DNA from 4 places in the Streptomyces sp. NPDC048182 genome. Region 1 is predicted to be linked to each of the others. Evidence: riboswitches for the same ligand, from Rfam matches in the RefSeq annotation. Region 1 holds a riboswitch; each other region holds the start of a gene.

Region 1 (4,771 bases):
GCCATGCCGATGGCGCAGGTCAGCCAGACGGTGGCCGCGGTGGTGAGGCCGCGCACCGCGTCCCGGCGTACGAAGATCAGACCGCCGCCGATGAAGCCGATGCCGGAGACGATCTGGGCGGCCACCCGGGACGGGTCGAAGGACACGTTCTCCAGGCCGAGCACATTGGAGAAGCCGTGCTGGGAGACCTCCATCATCAGCGCGCTGGCGATGCCGACCAGGGTGTGCGTGCGCAGCCCGGCGCTCTTCTGCTGGGCCGCCCGCTCCCAGCCGATCAGCGTCGACAGCACGAGCGCCAGCCCCAGCTCGGCCAGCTGCCGCAGGCCCTGTCCGTTGCCCGGGTCCCACAGGGGGACCGCCAGCGCGGTCATGCCCGCCCTCCTTCCAGCACCGTTCGGCTCCCTTCAGGCACCGCGAGTACCCGGCGAGTACCCGGCGCGCGTTGCGTCACCGCCGGCAGTGCGCTGGAGTGCCTCCATGCCCCTGCCGTACGTCCTGCTCTCCGCCGCCGTCTCCCTGGACGGCTACCTCGACGACACCGGTCCCGACCGGCTGCTGCTCTCCTCGCCCGCCGACTTCGACCGCGTGGACGAGGTACGGGCCTCCGTGGACGCCATCCTCGTCGGCGCCGGCACGATCCGCGCCGACAACCCGCGGCTGCTGGTCAACTCGGCCGAACGCCGGGCGGCGCGGCGGGCCGCGGGGCGGGCGGAGTACCCGCTCAAGGTCACCGTCAGCGGTTCGGGCGAGCTGGACCCGGCGGCCGCCTTCTGGCACACGGGGGGCGACAAGGTGCTCCTCACGACGGACGCGGGCGCCGCGCGGGCCCGGGAGCTGGGCATCGACGCCGACGCAGTCACCCTTGGCGCCGAGATCGACTGGCCCACGGCCCTCGCACACCTGCACGACGTACGGGGCGTCAACCGGCTCATGGTGGAGGGCGGCGGCACCGTGCACACCCAGCTGCTCCAGCAGGAGCTGGCCGACGAGCTCCAGCTCGTCCTCGCCCCCCTCCTCGTCGGCGACCCGGCCGCGCCCCGGCTGTTCGGGCCCGGCGGCTACCGGCCCGGGCGGCTGCGGCTGGTGGAGACCCGGCGCATCGAGGACGTCGTCCTGATGCGCTACCTCCCCACCGCCCCCGGCGCCGGCGACGGCGTCTCCGCCGCCGACCGGCACTGGCTGGCCCTCGCCTGCGAGCTGGCCGAGCTGTGCCCGCCCTCCGTGACCGCCTTCAGCGTCGGCGCGGTCGTCGTCGCCGCCGACGGCACCGAGCTGGCGCGGGGGCACTCGCGGGAGGGCGGCGACCCGGTCGTGCACGCCGAGGAGGCGGCCCTGGCGAAGACCGAGGCGGGCGATCCCCGGCTGGCCGGCGCGACCGTGTACTCCAGCCTCGAACCGTGCGCCCACCGCGCCTCCCGGCCCGCGCCCTGCGCCCGGCTCATCCTGGACGCCGGCGTGCGCCGCGTGGTGACGGCCTGGCGGGAGCCCGACACCTTCGTGCCCGGGGCGGACGGCAGCGGCGTACTGGCCGCCGCGGGCGCCGCCGTGGTGGTGCTGCCGGAGTACGCGGAGCGGGCCGCCGCGCCCAACCGGCACCTGGCGGAGTGACCGGCGCGCACCGCCCCGGCTGAACCGATGTGCAATCCACCCGCCGCATGACGTATGGTGGTGACACACCGACGCGGGGTGGAGCAGCTCGGTAGCTCGCTGGGCTCATAACCCAGAGGTCGCAGGTTCAAATCCTGTCCCCGCTACTCTGGCCGAGGGCCGGGAACCAGTTCAGCTGGCTCCCGGCCTTCGGTGTTTCCCCGCCGTACGACTACCTCCCGTACGACCACCTCCCGTACGACCATCCCCCGTCCGGCCCACGCGACTCGCCCCCCGCCCCCGCACCGGGGAGCCTGAAGGGCATGGACGACGAGGGGCCGGACGCCCGGGCCGGCGGCCGGCTCCCCGGCGATCCCGTGCCCGACCCCGGGCTCGGTGACGAGGTCCCGCCGGCACCTCGTGCGCTGCGCGCCGCCCGCCGTCGCGCGGCGGCCGGTCACCGCCTCGTCCGCGCCCTCCCCGTCCTCTTGATCGTCCTCGCCGTCGTGTACGACCTCCTCACCCCGCGCTACTTCACCGCGGGCCCCTTCTACACGGCCGCCCCCCTGATCGCCGCCCCGCTCTACTCCCGGCGCGGCACCGTCCTCACCGGCGCCGCCGTCGTCGCCGTGGTGATCGCCCTGCAGACCTCCCTCGGCGTCATCCACTACGTCGACTCGATCACCGAGCTGATCACCATCGCGACGGTCGCCGTCCTCGCCGTGCTGGTCAACGCCTTCGTGCGGCGCACCGACGAGCGGCTCGCCTCCACCCGGGAGATCGCCGAGGCCGCCCAGCGCGCGGTGCTGCCGCAGCCGGCGAGCCGGATCGGCGGGTTCGAGATCGCCGCCAGTTACGAGGCCGCGCAGGCCGACGCGTTCATCGGCGGCGACCTGTACGCGGTGCAGGACAGCGCGCGGGGCGTGCGGCTGCTGGTCGGGGACGTGCGCGGCAAGGGCATGGGCGCGGTGGCCGCCGTGTCCGTGGTGATCGGGGCGTTCCGGGAGGCCGCCGAGCAGGAGGCCACCCTGGAGGCGGTCGCGCACCGCCTGGAACGGGCGCTGGCCCGCGAGGGCACCCGGCGGGACGGGCTCGACGCCTTCGAGGGCTTCACCACCGCCGTGCTCGCCGAACTCCCGCACGGCGACGGCGTCGTCCGCCTCGTCAACCGCGGCCACCCGCCGCCGCTGCTGCTCTACGGCGACGGCACCCTGCGCCCGCTGCCCGCCCGGGAGGCGGCGCTGCCGCTGGGCATGGGCGAGCTGGGGGTGTGGCCCGACCGGGCCGAGGAGGCCCCCTTCCCCGGCGGGGCCACCCTGCTGCTGTACACCGACGGGCTGTCGGAGGCCCGCGACGCCCGGGGCGAGTTCTACGACCCCCACGCGCGGCTGACCGGCCGGGTGTTCCGGCACCCTGCGGACCTGCTGCGCGCCCTCGCGCGGGACGTGCGCCGGCACTCCGGGGGCGGCATGGCCGACGACATGGCGCTGCTCGCCGTACGGCGTCCCTAAACCGTGCTGCTACCAGGAGTGAGGGGACGACCGCCCTGCGCACAGCGGCTGACGCTCCGTCAAGTGAGTAATGACCGCCGACTTGACCGGCGGGACGGGCAACTCGCCCGGATTTCACCGGCCCTGGGGCGATCGTCCGCGACGGATTCCGCACCGATCCACGGGAACGGCTTGGAATCACCGGCCCGGGTCTATTAACGTTCGATAACGCAGCGCGGTCGTCCCAGCCGTCACAGAAGGCGGCTCCGTGCGCACGCGCCGAATCCCGCAAGGGAACCGGGGAACCACCACCTTGGGGTGAATCGCGGGTGTCACGCCGTGGCGACACGGCAGGTATACGCGCGTAGGAGACCTTCCTGCTCCGAACCCGTCAGCTAACCCGGTAGGCGGAAGGAAGGAAAGGAGCGCGCCCGCGTGGCGTCCAACCGCCCTGCCCCCGTGGCCCCGCATGTGCCGGTCCAGCAGATGCCTGTCCCGCAGATGCCTGCCCCGCACGAGAGCGACACCCTCACCGCCTTCGGACCCGAGCCGGACTCCTTCGGCGAGTGGAACCCCACCGAGGACTCGATCCGCCCGATACGCGGCCGGCACCGCGTCGCCAAGCAGCGCGGCGGCCTCGCCCGCAGCTCCACCGTCCTCGGCGTCGGCGTCATCGCCGCCGTCGGCGCGGGCGGCATGGCCAGCGCGCAGACCGGCAAGCCGCCGGTGGAGATCTCCCTGCCCGACCTCCCCGGCCTGCACGACCTGCCGGACCTGCCCGCCTCGGTCGGCGCCCTGCTCCCCGGCGACGACGCCCCGGACGACCAGCCGGCCGCCGCCCCGCTCAGCAGCATCGGCACGGCAGGGGCGGTCGGTGCGGACGCCACGACCGCCGTCTCCGCCTCCGCCTCCGAGGACGCCCCGCGGAGCGCCGCCGACGCCGGCGAGGTGCTGCGCGCCCGCATCATGGCGCAGGCCGCGCAGCAGGAGGACCAGGCCGAGAGCCGCGCCGCCGCCGAGGCCGCGGCGAAGGCCGAGAAGCAGGCCGCCGAGGCCGCCGCCAAGGCCGAGAAGGAGGCCGAGGCCAAGGCCACCGCCGCGAAGAAGCAGGCGGCCGAGGAGGCGGCGAAGAAGGCCGAGGCCGAGCGGCTGGCCAAGCTCGCCAAGCAGTACACGCTGCCGACCTCGTCCTACACGATCACCTCCACCTTCGGGCAGGCCGGCGCCTACTGGTCCTCCGGCCACCACACCGGCCTGGACTTCGCCGCGCCCACCGGCACGCTGCTCAAGGCCGTGCACGGCGGCACGATCACCTCGGCCGGCTGGGCCGGCGCCTACGGCTACAAGACCGTCCTCACCCTGGAGGACGGCACCGAGCTCTGGTACTGCCACCAGTCGTCCATCAACGTCAGCGTCGGCCAGCAGGTGTCCACCGGCGAGGTCATCGGCCGCGTCGGCGCCACCGGCAACGTCACCGGGCCCCACCTCCACCTGGAGGTCCACCCGGGCGGCGGCAGCGGCATCGACCCGATGCCCTGGCTGCACGACAAGGGCCTCACCCCCTGACCCGTCCGGCCCCCTGACCGGGCCGGGGCGGAATGCCCCGCCCCGGTCCGCTCGTTGTCACGGGGTATGACTTCACTGCGCAAGCTCGGCTCCTCCGACCTCGAGGTCTTCCCGCTCGCCCTCGGCGG
Region 2 (4,771 bases), on a different contig from region 1:
CTCCCCGGCGCGGGCGCGCTGCTTGTTGACGGTGCGCGCGGCGATCTCCTCGGCCCGCTTCTCGCCGGCGCCGCGCTCCTTGCTGCTCTCCTTGATCTTCTCGTACTGACGCTCACGCTTGGGGCTGGAACCGGCGGGCATGGCTCGTCCTCTCCTCGTCGCTCGAAGGCCCTCGAAGACCCTCGTCGCTCAAAGACGGGGACGACGGGTGCCCGGTCCGCCGGGGTCCATGCCCGCCGCGCCGCACCGGCTCGGTCAGCGGTCGCCCGCCAGGTCGGCCTCGTCGCGCAGCGGCTCGGCGGGGGCGGCCACCGGCCGGGGCCGGCGCCAGGGGGTCGGGCCCGGCCGGGACACGGTCCGCCACCAGGGGTCGGTGGGCAGTTCGCCGGCGGGTTCGAAGGGCGCGCCGGGCCGGGGGGTCGCCACGGCCTGGCCCGCCTCCTCGCCGGCGTCCCGGGTCCACTCCCCCGGCTCGGCCCAGGGGTGCGGGGCCAGGTTGAAGGTGCCCCAGTGGATCGGCAGCAGGGCCCCGGCGGGCCGGCCGCCCTGGAGGTCGAGGTGGGCCCGTACGCCCTCCTCGGGCGTCATGTGGATGTCCGGCCAGAACTCCGAGTAGGCCCCGATCTGGATCATCGTCGCGTCGAACGGGCCGTGCGCGGCGCTGATGTCCCGGAAGCCGTCGAAGTAGCCGGTGTCGCCGCTGTGGAAGACGCGGTGCCGCTCGCCGGCGACGACCCACGAGGCCCACAGGGTGTGCTGGGTGTTGCGCAGGCCGCGCCCGCAGAAGTGGCGGGCCGGGGTGGCGGTCAGGGTGAGGCCGCCGACGCGTGTCGACTCGTGCCAGTCCAGCTCGCGCAGCCGCCCGGCGGACACGCCCCAGCGCTCCAGGTGGGCGCCGACGCCCAGCGGCACGGCGAACAGGGTGTCGGTGCCGGCCAGCGCCTTGATGGTGGGCAGGTCCAGGTGGTCGTAGTGGTCGTGCGAGATGACGACGACGTCGACCGGGCCGAGGGCGGCCAGCGGCACGGGGGCCGGGTGCAGCCGCTTCGGGCCGGCGAACGGGAAGGGGGAGCAGCGCTCGCCCCAGACCGGGTCGAAGAGCACCCGCTGCCCGTCGATCTCGGCGAGCACGCTGGAGTGCCCCATCCAGGTGAGCCGCAGCCCGGTGGCCGGCGGGCGGGCTAGGTCGGCGAGGGTGGTGGCGTGCACCGGGACCGTGCCGGTCGGGGCGCGGTGGGAGCGCGCCTCCTTCTCGAAGTAGATCCTCGCGAACTCACGTGCCGAACCGGAGGGCCTGGTGCGGGCCTCGCCGCCGGGGTTCTGGAAGACACCGTCGCTGAAATGCGGCGACCTGCGGATCCGCGCCAGGCGCGCACCGCTCGGGTCCGCGCCGAAGGCCGCGGGGCGCAGTGCGCGGAGCCCGGGGTTCAGGGAACGGGGACCGGCCACGGTGCCTCCAGGTGCAGGGATGGAGCTTTCATTATGGTCGTCTCATGTGACGACGACGGCACCCGGTGCCGGGGTGCCGTCCGTGCAGGGTGGCCGCCCGCGAGCCGGCGCGCCCCGGTCACCGAGGCACCCGCCCCCTCCAACCCTCAGGCCACCGCCGTGATCCGCGTCCGGATGTCGGCCGGCGACAGCGTGCCCTTCGCCGTCACGTGGTCCCCCGACGACTGGCCCCGCAGCCGGCGCCCGATCCACGGCACCAGGTACTCCCGCGCCCACTGCACGTCGTCCCGCCGCACGTGCAGCGCGGCGCGCTGCGGCAGCGCCGGCCAGGGCTGGTCGGGGTCGGCCGGGACGGGCAGGCCGAGCACCTGGCCCGCGCGCAGCGCCACCCGGGTGTGGCCCTCGGCGGACAGGTGGAGCCGGTCCAGGTCCCAGGCCCTGCGGTCCTGGACGCCGCGCAGCGACCACAGGTCGAGCACCGGGCACCCGTAGCGGTCGGCGACGGCCCGCACATGTCCGTTGTAGGTGGCGATCTTGCCGCGCAGATGCTTCAGCACGGGCACGCCCCGAGTGTCGAACCCGGTCGTCACCAGCACCCGGCCGGCCGTCGCGGTCAGCGCCGCCACCGCCCGCTCGAAGCGCTCGGCGACCTCGTCCGGGTCGGTGCCGGGCCGGATGATGTCGTTGCCGCCGGCGCAGAAGGAGACCAGGTCCGGTGCGAGGGCGACGGCACGGGGCACCTGCTCGGCCACGACCTGGTCGAGGAGCCGGCCGCGCACCGCGAGGTTGGTGTAGGTGAAGTCGCCCTCGGGCCGCCGGTCGGCGAGCAGGACGGCGAACCGGTCCGCCCAGCCGACCGGCGACCCGTCGGGGCCCTGGTCGCCGACGCCTTCGGTGAAGCTGTCCCCCAGCGCCACGTACGACCCGATCACTGCTTCGCTGTCACTCTTCGAATCGTCTGCCACGTCGGCCCATGATTCACCTCGGAATGTGACCTACGCGACCGTAGGCGGGGCTTGACGAACGGTGAGAAAGGCCACGCCTAAAGTGTTGGCCAATTCAGGAATAACACCGAAGGCCGGACCCGGGGATCGTGGGTCCGGCCTTCGGTGGCGTGGCGGCGGCGTCAGAGAGAGACGCCGTGGGCGCGCAGGTAGGCGACCGGGTCGACGTCGGAGCCGTAGTCCGGCGTCGTGCGGATCTCGAAGTGCAGGTGCGGTCCGGTCACGTTGCCGGTGGCGCCGGAGAGGCCGACCTGCTGGCCCGCGGTCACGGCCTGGCCGGCCAAGACGGACAGCGCGGACAGGTGGGCGTACTGGGCGTAGTGGCCGTCGGCGAGCTTGATGACGACCTGGTTGCCGTACGCGCCGCCCCAGCCGGCGGAGACGACGGTGCCCGCGCCGACGGCCTTCAGGGAGGTACCGGTCGGGACGACGAAGTCGGTGCCGGTGTGGTAGCCGCTGGACCACATGCTGCCGGCCTGGTGGTACGGGGTGCCGATGGTGGCGCCGGCCACGGGGGCGGTGAAGCCGGTGGCGGCGGGCTCGGCCTTCGCTGCGGCCGGCTCGGCCTTGGCGGCGGGCTTCGCCGGCTTCGCGGCTGCGGGCTCGGCCTTGCCTGTGGCCTGCTCGCCGAGGGTGAGCTTCAGACCCGGGCGGATCAGCGACGGGTTGCCGCCGATGGCGTCGCGGTTGTTGTCGTACAGCTTCTTCCAGCCGCCGGACACGTGCTGCGCACGGGCGATCCCGGACAGGGAGTCGCCGCTCTTCACCGTGTAGGTGTGCGCCGTGGCGGCCTTGGCGGGAGCGGGGGCCGCGTGCGCGCCGGCGGCGCCCATCAGCGGGAGCGCGATCGCGGCGCTGCCGGTTCCGGCGACGGCGGCGATGGTGCGGGTGAGGCGGTTGGCCTTGGGACGGCGGTGCTTACCCTTCGCGGGCATGACGAATTCCTCTCCGGCGCCTGCGAGGTGAGCTGTCGGGTGCGGACTGGAGATGCCCGGCCGCGCGGAATGCGCGGCTTTACCCCTAGCCGTTCCGGGAACCGGAACAGGCGGTCTTACCTGTGGGTCCCCCGCTCCTGCCATGGACGGGTGCTTGACGATTTCTGGCTCCGGGCGGCGGCAGGATTGGGCGTCCGTCCGGATCGGAGGTGAACGTAAGTGACGGGGACCCGAGCCGACAAGTGCCGTCTTGATCCTTTATCGGAATTCCTCGTCACCCTGCGTCGATTCGGAAAGCGGGATTTCCCGCAAAGGGCCATAGGAATTACCTGAATTACGTGAACATGACGAGGCACGCACCGTCACGGTTATGACGCTCCTCACGCACCGCCGCACGTCGGACGGGGGGTGTCGTATCGTCGAGCCGTGACTTCATCCAGCCGTAACGTGACCGAGCACGCCCCGTCGGCCGAGCCCGAGCTGACCGGCGTACGCAATTTCCGTGACGTCGGCGGGCTGCCGGCGGCCGACGGGCGCCGAGTGCGGCACGGCGTGCTGTTCCGCAGTGGTCACCTCGCGCACGCGACCGCCGAGGACGCGGCGTTCCTCGCCTCGCTGGACCTGCACACGGTCTTCGACTTCCGCAACGCCGCCGACCAGAAGCTGGAGGGCCCGGACGTCGAGCTGCCGGGCGTGCGGAACGTCAACCTGCCGCTGAGCGACCCGGCCGACGGCGCCGAGTTCTGGAAGATGGTCCGCGACGGCGACCTCGACCAGCTGCGCGCCATCCTCGCCGACGGCAAGGGCGCCGCCCGGATGACCGCCTCCTACCGCTCGATCATCAAGGACCGCACCGCCGAGCACTCCCGGGTGCTGCACGCCCTGGCCGAGGACAGCGTCCCCGCCCTGATGCACTGCGCGGCCGGCAAGGACCGCGCGGGCCTGTCGGTCGCCGTGACCCTGCTCGCCCTGGGCGTGGAGCGCGAGGCCATCGTCGAGGACTACCTGAAGTCCAACGCCACGCACCGCCGTTACAAGGTGCAGCGCGGCTCCTCCTCCGCCTCGGCCTGGTCGCCCGAGGTCATGGAGCTGCTCAACCCGCTCTTCGACGCCCGCGCCGAGTACCTGGCGGCGGCCTTCGAGACGGTCGAGGAGACGTGGGGCGACGTCGACACCTACCTGGAGCGCGGGCTCGGCCTCACCCCGGAGACCCGGGAGCGGCTGCGCTCCCGGATGCTGGCGGACTGAGCCGCCCGCCCGGCTACTTGGCGCCCACCTCGAACAGCAGGAAGAGGAAGGCGCCGAAGACGTGGCCCAGGGCGATGTAGATGAGCAGCCGGACCCACAGGGCCCGCGGGAACTTCTCCTGCATGTCTCTCATGG
Region 3 (4,771 bases), on a different contig from region 1:
TGCTCGGGCTCGGCGCGATGACCGCGGCCTGCGTGTACGCGCTGCCCCGGGTGGTGCTGCTCGCGGTCCTCAACAGCATCGCCGCGCTGTGGCTGCTGCTCGGGCAGCACTGGGCGGCCGAGGGGTTCCACGGGATCGTCGACTTCGTCAACCTGCTGGTGCTGCTGTGGGCGGCCGTCCCCCTGTGCCTGCTGCGGCAGCGGCTGAACCGGCGGCTGCGGGGCGCCCGGCGGGCCGCGGTGTACGCCCAGCGCGCGGTGCTCCCGCCGGTGCGGGCCTGGCTGGGCCGCACCTGGATCGCGGTGCGCTACGAGGCGGCCTCCGAGGCCGCGTCCGTCGGCGGCGACCTGTACGCGGCCGAGCGCACCCCCTACGGCGTGCGGCTGCTGGTCGGGGACGTGCGGGGCAAGGGGCCCGACGCGATTCCGGCGGTCGCCGCCCTGGTGGGCACCTTCCGCGAGGCCGCGCACCACACGCCGGCGCTGGCGGAGCTGGCCCGCCACCTCGACCAGGCCGTGACCCGGCACACCGCCGACCTGGACGCCGTGCGGGGCGGCGCGGACGGGGCGCCGAGCGAGCACTTCATCACGGCGGCCGTGGCCGAGCTGCCGCCCGAGGGCGGGGAGGTCCGCCTGCTCAGCCGCGGCCACTGCCCGGCCTTCCTGGCCGGCGAGGCCGGCGTCCACCAGTGGGAGCCGGCCGACCCCGGCCTCCCCCTCGGCCTCGGCGACCTCGACCCGGGCCCCTGGACGTACGAGTCCCGCCCCTTCGCCCCCGGCGACCTGCTCCTGATGTGCACGGACGGCCTCCTGGAGGCCCGCGACGCCGACGGCGTCTTCTACACCCCCCTCACCGCCCTCGCCGACTGCTGGCGCGAAGGCCCCCCGGCGGTGGTCGACACGCTGGCCCGCCTGGTCCACGACCACGCGGGCGGCCACCTGACGGACGACCTGGCCCTGCTGGCGGTGACGGTGTCTCCGACGGGGCCGCCGAGGACGGAGCCGACGCCGGCGCCGTGACGGCGCACAGGTCCGCGCGCACACTCGGGCCCGCGCCGCCGACTCTCCTCTTAGTACGCAGCCGGCGTGGGACTCCCCGCGGCGGGCCTCCGCCACCTCCGCATGTCCCCTCACTTCCCCGGCGCCACCGAGGGACGACAACGGCACCGTCTGCACCGAAAGGTGACACGCGTTCACGTCTGTGATCTTCACGTGATCTGCGCGGCATGAACTTGTGACAAGCGATCATCTGCCGATACGTTCACCCATCAGCGTGGCGACCGGCACCACCCGCCGCGCCGGTCCCCGTCCCCTCTGAAAGGTCGTCGCATGCTCTCCGGGAACGGTCGTCACCGTCGCCCCCGCCAGGCGCCCGCCCTGGTCGTCGCCGCCGGTGTCACCGGCTCCGCGATCGCGATCCCGCTGCTCGGCGCGACCGGCGCCCACGCGGCCGACGGGGCGGACTGGGACCGGGTCGCCGAGTGCGAGACCGGCGGCGCCTGGAGCCAGAACAGCGGCAACGGCTACTACGGCGGCCTCCAGCTGAGCCAGCAGGCGTGGGAGCAGTACGGCGGCCTCGCCTACGCCTCCAGCGCCGACCAGGCCAGCCGCTCCCAGCAGATCGCCGTGGCCGAGCGCGTACGCGCCGCCCAGGGCATCTCCGCCTGGCCGACCTGCGCCCTGCTCGCCGGCATGGGCAACGACTCGGCGTCCACCGGGAGCGGGTCGGGCGGCGACGAGCCGGACGAGAAGGAGGCCGGCGGTGACGGCGCCGCCGACAAGACGCCCGACGCGCCCGAGGCGTCCGGGTCGCCCAAGACCTCGACGAAGCCCAAGACGTCGGAGCAGCCCCGGACGCCGCAGACACCCGACGCGCCCGAGACGTCCAAGTCGCCCGGGAAGTCCGAGACGTCCGAGGCATCCGAGACGTCCACGGGCCCCGGCGGGACGACGCCGCAGCCGTCCGGCTCCCCCGACGCCACGTCGGGCAAGGGTGACGACACGGCCGAGCCGGACACGTCCCCCACCGCCCCGGCGGCCGGCGAGACGGACAACCCGGCCCGCGGCGACGGCTCTTCGAACCTCACCGGCACCGAGTCCGCCGACTCCGCCGGCTCGGGCCGGCACCGCGGCGACAGCGCCGACGAGGCCGCGCCGGAGGACCGTACGGCCGACGCGTCCGGCCGGCACGCCTCGCGCGGCGAGGACCGCGCGCGGGAGGCCGTCGACGGCTCCTACACCGTCCGGTCCGGCGACAACCTCTGGGCCATCGCCGACTCCCTTGACCTCAAGGGCGGGTGGCCCTCGCTGTACGCCGGCAACAAGGACGTCGTCGGCGCCGACCCGGACCACATCCTGCCCGGTCAGACCCTCACCGTCGGTGGCGAATCGGGCGTAAACACCCGCTAGTCGGCGCCTAGTTCACGCCCGGTTTCGAGATCATATGTCCGGTTTGGATCACGTGAGATATAGGTCTCATAAGCCGTGATCGTCTTTGAAAATCCCCCGGCGCCGTGTCTACGGTCGTGATCGCTCGTCACCGCGAGCCCCGGCTGCCGCACGCCGAATCCTGCCAGCGGCCGTCCGGGAACAGTCGTCGCGTCAAGCGCCGAAGGCAGGAGCGGGGGACCCAAGGTAAGCGCCGCGCCGGGACGTTGGAACCGGAGTGGCTAGGGGTGGAGCCGAGTCCCGTGAGGGACCCGGCCGGGCAACTCAACCGGCCCGAACCCGACAGCTCACCTCGCAGGCGTCGGTGAGGGGATCAACCATGCTGTTCAACGGCTCTGGCAAGCACCGTCGCCCGTCCAAGGCCACCCGGGTCATCGCCGTCGCCGGCGTCACCGGCGCGGCCGTCGCCGCCCCGCTGATGGCGGCCGGCAACGCCTCCGCGGCGACCACCTCCGAGTGGGACACCGTCGCCCAGTGCGAGGCCGGCGGCAACTGGTCGATCAACACCGGTAACGGGTACTTCGGCGGCCTGCAGTTCTCCGCCTCCACCTGGGCCGCCTACGGCGGTACCCAGTACGCGGCCACCGCCGACCAGGCGAGCAAGGCCCAGCAGATCGCCGTCGGCGAGAAGGTGCTCGCGGGCCAGGGCAAGGGCGCCTGGCCGGTCTGCGGCACCGGCCTGTCCGACGCCTCCCCGGCCTCCTCGGGCTCGGGTTCGTCCGACTCCGGCTCCGGCTCGTCCGACTCCGGCTCCGGCTCCTCGCAGCAGTCCTCCGGCTCCTCCTCGCAGCAGCAGTCGTCGGGCTCCACCGCCCACGAGAGCGAGCAGAAGGCCTCCCGCTCCAGCGAGCGCCCCGCCGCGAAGAAGACCGTCACCACCCCGACCGGCAAGAAGGTCAAGAAGGGCGACGGCGAGTACAAGGTCGTCAAGGGCGACACCCTCAGCAAGATCGCCGACAAGCACGAGGTCAAGGGCGGCTGGGCGAAGCTGTTCAAGCTGAACGACGACATCGTCGACCAGGCCGACCTGATCTACCCGGGCCAGCAGCTGCACCTCAAGTAAGCGGCGGCCCACCCCCTCCCCGTCCCGGTGCGTGTTCCCCCGTACGCACCGGGACGGGGTTTTTCACGCCCCGTTTCCCCGGACCCCGCTTTGTTCCACTGGGAAACAATCTAGGCTCGGTTCTGTCCACAGGGTGGGTGACCGGCTGGCCGATCGCCCTGAGCCGGTTAGGCTCGTCCCGCAGGATCACACCGAAGCGTCACATCGAAGAAGGAGATGCTCGTGCCGTCCATCGACGTCGTCGTAGCCCGGGAAATCCTGGACTCCCGAGGCAACCCCACGGTCGAGGTCGAGGTCGGCCTCGACGACGGCAGCACGGGTCGTGCCGCCGTTCCGTCCGGCGCCTCCACCGGTGCCTTCGAGGCCATCGAGCTGCGTGACGGCGACACCAACCGCTACCTCGGCAAGGGCGTCGAGAAGGCCGTCCTCGCCGTCATCGAGCAGATCGGCCCGGAGCTGGTCGGGTACGACGCCACCGAGCAGCGCCTGATCGACCAGGCCATGTTCGACCTGGACGCCACCGACAACAAGGGCTCGCTCGGCGCCAACGCCATCCTCGGCGTCTCCCTCGCCGTCGCGCACGCCGCCTCCGAGGCGTCCGACCTGCCGCTCTTCCGCTACCTGGGCGGTCCCAACGCGCACCTGCTGCCGGTGCCGATGATGAACATCCTGAACGGCGGCTCGCACGCCGACTCCAACGTGGACATCCAGGAGTTCATGATCGCCCCGATCGGCGCGGAGTCCTTCTCCGAGGCCCTGCGCTGGGGCGCCGAGGTCTACCACACGCTGAAGAAGGTCCTGAAGAACAAGGGCCTGGCCACCGGCCTCGGCGACGAGGGCGGCTTCGCCCCGAACCTCGGCTCCAACCGCGAGGCCCTCGACCTCATCCTCGAGGCGATCAAGGAGGCCGGCTACACCCCCGGCGAGCAGATCGCCCTGGCGCTCGACGTCGCCGCGTCCGAGTTCTACAAGGACGGCACCTACTCCTTCGAGGGCAAGGACCGCACCGCCGCCGAGATGACCGAGTACTACGCCGAGCTGGTCGAGGCGTACCCGCTGGTCTCCATCGAGGACCCGCTGTTCGAGGACGACTGGGACGGCTGGAAGACCCTCACCGACAAGCTCGGCGACAAGGTCCAGATCGTCGGCGACGACCTCTTCGTCACCAACCCCGAGCGCCTCGCCCGCGGCATCGAGGAGGGCGCGGCCAACGCGCTGCTGGTGAAGGTCAACCAGATCGGCTCGCTGACCGAGACGCTGG
Region 4 (4,771 bases), on a different contig from region 1:
TCGGCGTCGTCGACCGTGATCGGCCGCACGCGCGCGGTGCCGCCGTCGCGCAGCACCACGTCGGCCTCCCAGTGGGCGGGATACGCGTGCCGGTCCGGCGAGGTCTGCATGCGCCCCAGCGTACGGCTCGCGCATGCCGCGCGATGTGGGAAACTGGTCTAGACAACCCTGCACCAGGTCAACCCTGCACCACTCGAAGGGCAGCATCACATGGCTGAGCGCCGCGTCAACGTCGGCTGGGCCGAGGGTCTCCACGCCCGCCCCGCCTCCATCTTCGTCCGGGCCGCCACGGCCACCGGGGTCCCGGTGACCATCGCCAAGGCGGACGGCAACCCCGTCAACGCGGCCTCCATGCTGGCCGTCCTCGGCCTGGGCGCGCAGGGCGGCGAGGAGATCGTCCTGGCCTCGGACGCCGAGGGCGCCGACGCCGCCCTGGAGCGGCTGGCGAAGCTGGTCGCGGAGGGCCTCGAGGAGCTTCCCGAGACCGTCTGACACCGCGACCCGACGCCACTGCGGGCATTTCGCGTGGGCCGGGCCGCGCCCTCATTTCGAGGGCGCGGGCCGGCCTTTCCCGTTACGAGAAGCACCCCCGGTCAAAGGGAAATCCTCCCAAACTCCCCTTTCGAGATCCCGCCGGGAATTCCCCTCTTGTATACGGCGCCCGTGTTAATTCCCCGCGCTCGGTGTGTTTACGGCAGGTTGCATTCTCCTCACCCGCAGCCGGTGGGCCGGCGCCGAGCGCTCGGCGTGCAGCGCCATCAGCATCCGCGCCCGCTCCCCGTCCCCGCGGGTCACCGCGTCGACGATCGCGCCGTGCTCCGCCCAGCACTGCACCGCGCCGGCCGGCACGTCGACGACGTAGAGCCAGGCGATCTTGTGGCGCAGCTGGGTGAGCAGCGCGGTCAGGGAGGGGCTGCCGGCGGCCTGGGCCAGGGTCTCGTGGAACCAGCCGCCCAGGGCGCGCAGGTCCTCGGACCCGCCCTGGCCGGCCCGCTCCTGGCCGAGGCGGACCAGTCCGCGCAGCACCTTCAGGTGGGCCTCGCTGCGGCGTCGGGCGGCCCGCCCCGCGCCGAGCGGCTCCAGCAGGGCGCGGGCCTCCAGGAGGTCGGCGGCCTCCTGCTCGCTGGGCTCCGCGACGCAGGCGCCCGCGTGCCGCCGGGTCACCACGAAGCCCTCGGCCTCCAGGGTGCGCAGCGCCTCGCGGACGGGGACGCGGGAGACGCCGTAGCGGCGGGCGAGCAGTTCCTCGGTGAGGCGGCTGCCGCGCGGGTGCACCCCGGCGACGATGTCGTCCCGGATCGCCGCGCACACCGAGTGCGCCGGAATTCGCATGGCCGACCTCCGCCTTAATCCCCGTGAAACGCCGACGACGGACGCGTCCTCAGCGACTCTGGGTCAAGACTCTAGGCCAATTCGGCGTTCTTTCCGACCGCCGACCGGAATTCGGGGATGTTTTTCAGACGTGGACGCCGTGCGAGCGGAGGTAGGCGACCGGGTCCATGTCCGAGCCGTACTCCGGACCGGTGCGGGCCTCGAAGTGCAGGTGCGGTCCGGTGGTGTTGCCGGTGTTGCCGGACAGCGCGATCTGCTGGCCGGGGGTGACCGACTGGCCGACCGAGACGTTGATGGACGACAGATGCCCGTACTGGGTGTACGTGCCGTCATGCATCTTGATCACGACTTGATTGCCGTACGCCCCGCCCCAGCCGGTCGTGACGACCGTGCCGGTGCCGACGGCGTGCACCGTGGTGCCGCTCGCGGCGTGGAAGTCGATGCCGGTGTGGCTGCCGGAGGACCACAGCGAGCTGCTGGACTGGTAGCCGGTGGAGACGTAGGAGCCGCTGATCGGCGCGACGAAGGTGTCGAGGCGCTTGCGCTCGGCGGCGCGGGCGGCCCGCTCCTTGGCCTCGTGGGCCTCCTTGGCCGCCTCGGCGGCCCGCTCGCGCGCGGCCTCTTCGGCGGCCTTGCGGGCGGCCTCGTCCGCGGCGGCCTGCTCCTGGGCGGCGGCCTGGGCGTCGATCTGATCGGCTATCGAGTCGCCGATGGTGATGACGGGGGTGAGGCCGGTCGTCTCCGGCGCGGGCTCGGCCTGGGCGGCCAGCGCCGGGGCGGCCAGGGTGCCGACGACGCCGGTGGCGGTGAGGGCCGCGACGCTCGCGGCACGGGCGGTGGTGCGCTGCATCCGGCTGGGCCGGCGGTGCTTCCCGGTGGCGCGCGTGAACGCCAAGAGGCTCGTCCTTTCCTTCCCTCTCGCCTACCGGGTTAGCTGACGGGTTCGGAGCAGGAAGGTCTCCTACGGGCCCCCTCGCTCGCGCGCGGGCGTCCGATTCACCCCAGGGACTGCGATGGGTCCCCGGCTCCCCTGGCTCGCGCCGTACGGGGACTCGGCGATGGCTGTCCGGTGCCGCGGGTGCGGCGCACTGCCTGACGAACAGCCCGGATGACGCTAAACGCGGCTGTGTTCAATTCTCAAACGCAACACCGGTTTTGTTGCGCACACCACAGCACAGAGAGGCAGTCTCTCCCCAATTCGGACACAGCACGGCCCTGGTGACGTTTCCGTACCAGGGCCGTGCGGGGGCCTGCCGCGCGCGCGTGCCGCTACTCGGCGGCCACCACGGTCACTTCGCCGATGCCGAGCGCCTCGACGGGCGCCTTGATCTGCGCCGCGTCGCCCACCAGGACCGTGACGAGCCGGTCCACCGGGAAGGCGCTGACCACGGCGGCGGTGGCCTCCACCGTGCCGGTGGCGGCGAGTTGGCGGTAGAGCGCCGCCTGGTAGTCGTCGGGCAGGTGCTGCTCGACCTGGTCGGCCAGGGTGCTCGCCACGGCCGCCGCGGTCTCGTACTTCAGCGGCGCCACGCCCACCAGGTTCTGCACCGCGATGTCGCGCTCGGCGTCGGTGAGGCCGCCGTCGGCCAGGGTGCGCAGCACGGTCCACAGATCGGCCAGCGCCGGCCCGGTGTTGGGGGTGTCGAAGGACCCGCTGATGGCGAGCATCGCGGCGCCGGTGCCGTCGGGCGCGGAGCGCAGCACCTGCCCGAAGGCGCGGACGCCGTAGGTGTAGCCCTTCTCCTCGCGCAGGACGCGGTCCAGGCGGGAGGTGAGGGTGCCGCCCAGGCAGTAGGTGCCGAGCACCTGCGCGGGCCAGACCCGGTCGTGCCGGTCGGGTCCGGTGCGCCCGATGAGCAGCTGCGTCTGGACGGCGCCGGGGCGGTCCACGATGACGACGCGGCCGGTGTCGTCGGCGGTGACCGGCGGCACCGGCCGCGGCTCGGCGGCGGAGCCGGTCCAGGCGCCCAGGGTGTCCGCGAGCAGCGCGTCGAGGTCCAGCCCGGTGAGGTCGCCGACGACCACGGCGGTGGCCGTGGCGGGGCGCACGTGGCGCTCGTAGAAGGCGCGCACCGCGCCCGCGTCGATGGCCGCGACGGTCTCCTCGGAGCCCTGCCGGGGGCGGGACATGCGGGCGTCGGCCGGGAAGAGCTGCCGGGACAGCTCCTTGGCGGCGCGGCGCGAGGGGTTGGCCAGCTCGTGCGGGATCTCGTCCAGCCGGTTGCGCACCAGGCGTTCGACCTCGCTGTCGGCGAAGGCGGGCGCCCTGAGCGCGTCGGCGAGCAGGCCGAGGGCCTTCTCCAGGCGGGAGGCGGGCACCTCCAGGCTGAGCCGGACGCCGGGGTGGTCGGCGTGCGCGTCGAGGGTGGCGCCGCAGCGCTCCAGCTCGGCGGCGAAGTCCTCGGCGCTGTGCTTGTCGGTGCCCTCGGAGAAGGCGCGCGCCATGATGGTCGCGACGCCGTCCAGGCCGGCCGGCTCGGCGTCCAGCGGGGCGTCCAGGGACACCTCGACGGCGACGACCTGCTGGCCGGGGCGGTGGCAGCGCAGCACGGTGAGACCGTTGTCCAGGCTGCCGCGCTCGGGGGCCGGGAAGGCCCACGGCTTGGGCTCGCCGGCCTGCGGCTGCCCGTGGAATTCCATGGTGGCCAGGTCGGTCACTTGGCCGCCTCCTCGTTCTCGTCGCCTTCGGCGGTCTGGGGCGCGGTGGGCTCGTAGACCAGCACCGCGCGGTTGTCCGGGCGCAGGCGGGCCCGGGCGGCCTCCTTGACCTCCTCGGCGCTCACCTCCAGGACCCGCTGCACGGCGGTGAGGGCGAGCTGCGGGTCGCCGAACAGCACGGCGTACCGGCACAGTTCGTCGGCGCGGCCCGCGACCGTGCCGAGCCGGTCCAGCCACTCGCGCTCCAACTGGGCCTGGGCGCGCTCCATCTCCTCGGCCGTCGGGCCCTCCTCGGCGAACCGGGCCAGTTCCTCGTCGATGGCGGCCTCGATGACCGGCACCTCCACGTCGCCGGAGGTCTTCACGTCCAGCCAGCCGAGCGAGGGCGCGCCGGCCAGCCGCAGCAGGCCGAAGCCGGCCGCGACGGCGGTGCGGTCGCGCCGCACCAGGCGGTTGTACAGGCGCGAGGACTCGCCGCCGCCGAGCACGGTGAGCGCCAGGTCGGCCGCGTCGCACGCGCGCGTGCCGTCCTCGGGCAGGCGGTAGGCCGCCATCAGCGCGCGCGCCGGGACCTCCTCCTCGACGACCTCGCGCAGCTCCTCGCCCATGACGTCCGGCAGGGAGCCGTCCCGGGGGGCGGGCTTGCCGTCGTGGGAGGCGATGGAGCCGAAGTACTTCTCGATCCAGGCGAGCGTCCGCTCGGGGTCGATGTCGCCGACGACCGACAGCACCGCGTTGTTCGGCGCGTAGTACGTGCGGAAGAAGGCGCGGGCGTCCTCCA

The links. A riboswitch is a leader RNA that binds a small molecule or an ion and turns the genes downstream of it on or off. The one in region 1 is predicted to bind cyclic di-AMP.
Region 2: it holds a riboswitch for cyclic di-AMP, as region 1 does, so the genes downstream of both, ACGFZL_RS18415 (peptidoglycan DD-metalloendopeptidase family protein) here and ACGFZL_RS05870 (peptidoglycan DD-metalloendopeptidase family protein) in region 1, are expected to answer to the same signal.
Region 3: it holds a riboswitch for cyclic di-AMP, as region 1 does, so the genes downstream of both, ACGFZL_RS13740 (transglycosylase family protein) here and ACGFZL_RS05870 (peptidoglycan DD-metalloendopeptidase family protein) in region 1, are expected to answer to the same signal.
Region 4: it holds a riboswitch for cyclic di-AMP, as region 1 does, so the genes downstream of both, ACGFZL_RS27710 (M23 family metallopeptidase) here and ACGFZL_RS05870 (peptidoglycan DD-metalloendopeptidase family protein) in region 1, are expected to answer to the same signal.

The regions. Positions count from the first base shown of each region.
Region 1 covers NZ_JBIDAQ010000002.1:592,169-596,939, forward strand. Annotated here, with positions in the region: gene ACGFZL_RS05850 (MgtC/SapB family protein) at 1-371, opposite strand, end outside; gene ACGFZL_RS05855 (dihydrofolate reductase family protein) at 478-1,608, shown strand; tRNA gene ACGFZL_RS05860 (tRNA-Met) at 1,681-1,754, shown strand; gene ACGFZL_RS05865 (PP2C family protein-serine/threonine phosphatase) at 1,911-3,098, shown strand; cyclic di-AMP (ydaO/yuaA leader) riboswitch at 3,345-3,501, shown strand; gene ACGFZL_RS05870 (peptidoglycan DD-metalloendopeptidase family protein) at 3,513-4,643, shown strand; gene ACGFZL_RS05875 (aldo/keto reductase) at 4,710-4,771, shown strand, end outside.
Region 2 covers NZ_JBIDAQ010000008.1:241,591-246,361, reverse strand. Annotated here, with positions in the region: gene ACGFZL_RS18430 (plasmid stabilization protein) at 1-141, opposite strand, end outside; gene ACGFZL_RS18425 (MBL fold metallo-hydrolase) at 256-1,449, opposite strand; gene ACGFZL_RS18420 (SGNH/GDSL hydrolase family protein) at 1,596-2,381, opposite strand; gene ACGFZL_RS18415 (peptidoglycan DD-metalloendopeptidase family protein) at 2,576-3,388, opposite strand; cyclic di-AMP (ydaO/yuaA leader) riboswitch at 3,393-3,551, opposite strand; gene ACGFZL_RS18410 (tyrosine-protein phosphatase) at 3,836-4,636, shown strand; gene ACGFZL_RS18405 (DUF6126 family protein) at 4,650-4,769, opposite strand; gene ACGFZL_RS18400 (helix-turn-helix domain-containing protein) at 4,766-4,771, opposite strand, start outside.
Region 3 covers NZ_JBIDAQ010000006.1:80,270-85,040, forward strand. Annotated here, with positions in the region: gene ACGFZL_RS13730 (PP2C family protein-serine/threonine phosphatase) at 1-1,019, shown strand, start outside; gene ACGFZL_RS13735 (transglycosylase family protein) at 1,329-2,408, shown strand; cyclic di-AMP (ydaO/yuaA leader) riboswitch at 2,596-2,763, shown strand; gene ACGFZL_RS13740 (transglycosylase family protein) at 2,767-3,510, shown strand; gene eno (phosphopyruvate hydratase) at 3,733-4,771, shown strand, end outside.
Region 4 covers NZ_JBIDAQ010000017.1:66,334-71,104, forward strand. Annotated here, with positions in the region: gene ACGFZL_RS27695 (GNAT family N-acetyltransferase) at 1-110, opposite strand, end outside; gene ACGFZL_RS27700 (HPr family phosphocarrier protein) at 211-492, shown strand; gene ACGFZL_RS27705 (GntR family transcriptional regulator) at 667-1,332, opposite strand; gene ACGFZL_RS27710 (M23 family metallopeptidase) at 1,457-2,227, opposite strand; cyclic di-AMP (ydaO/yuaA leader) riboswitch at 2,237-2,400, opposite strand; gene ACGFZL_RS27715 (pitrilysin family protein) at 2,602-3,990, opposite strand; gene ACGFZL_RS27720 (M16 family metallopeptidase) at 3,987-4,771, opposite strand, start outside.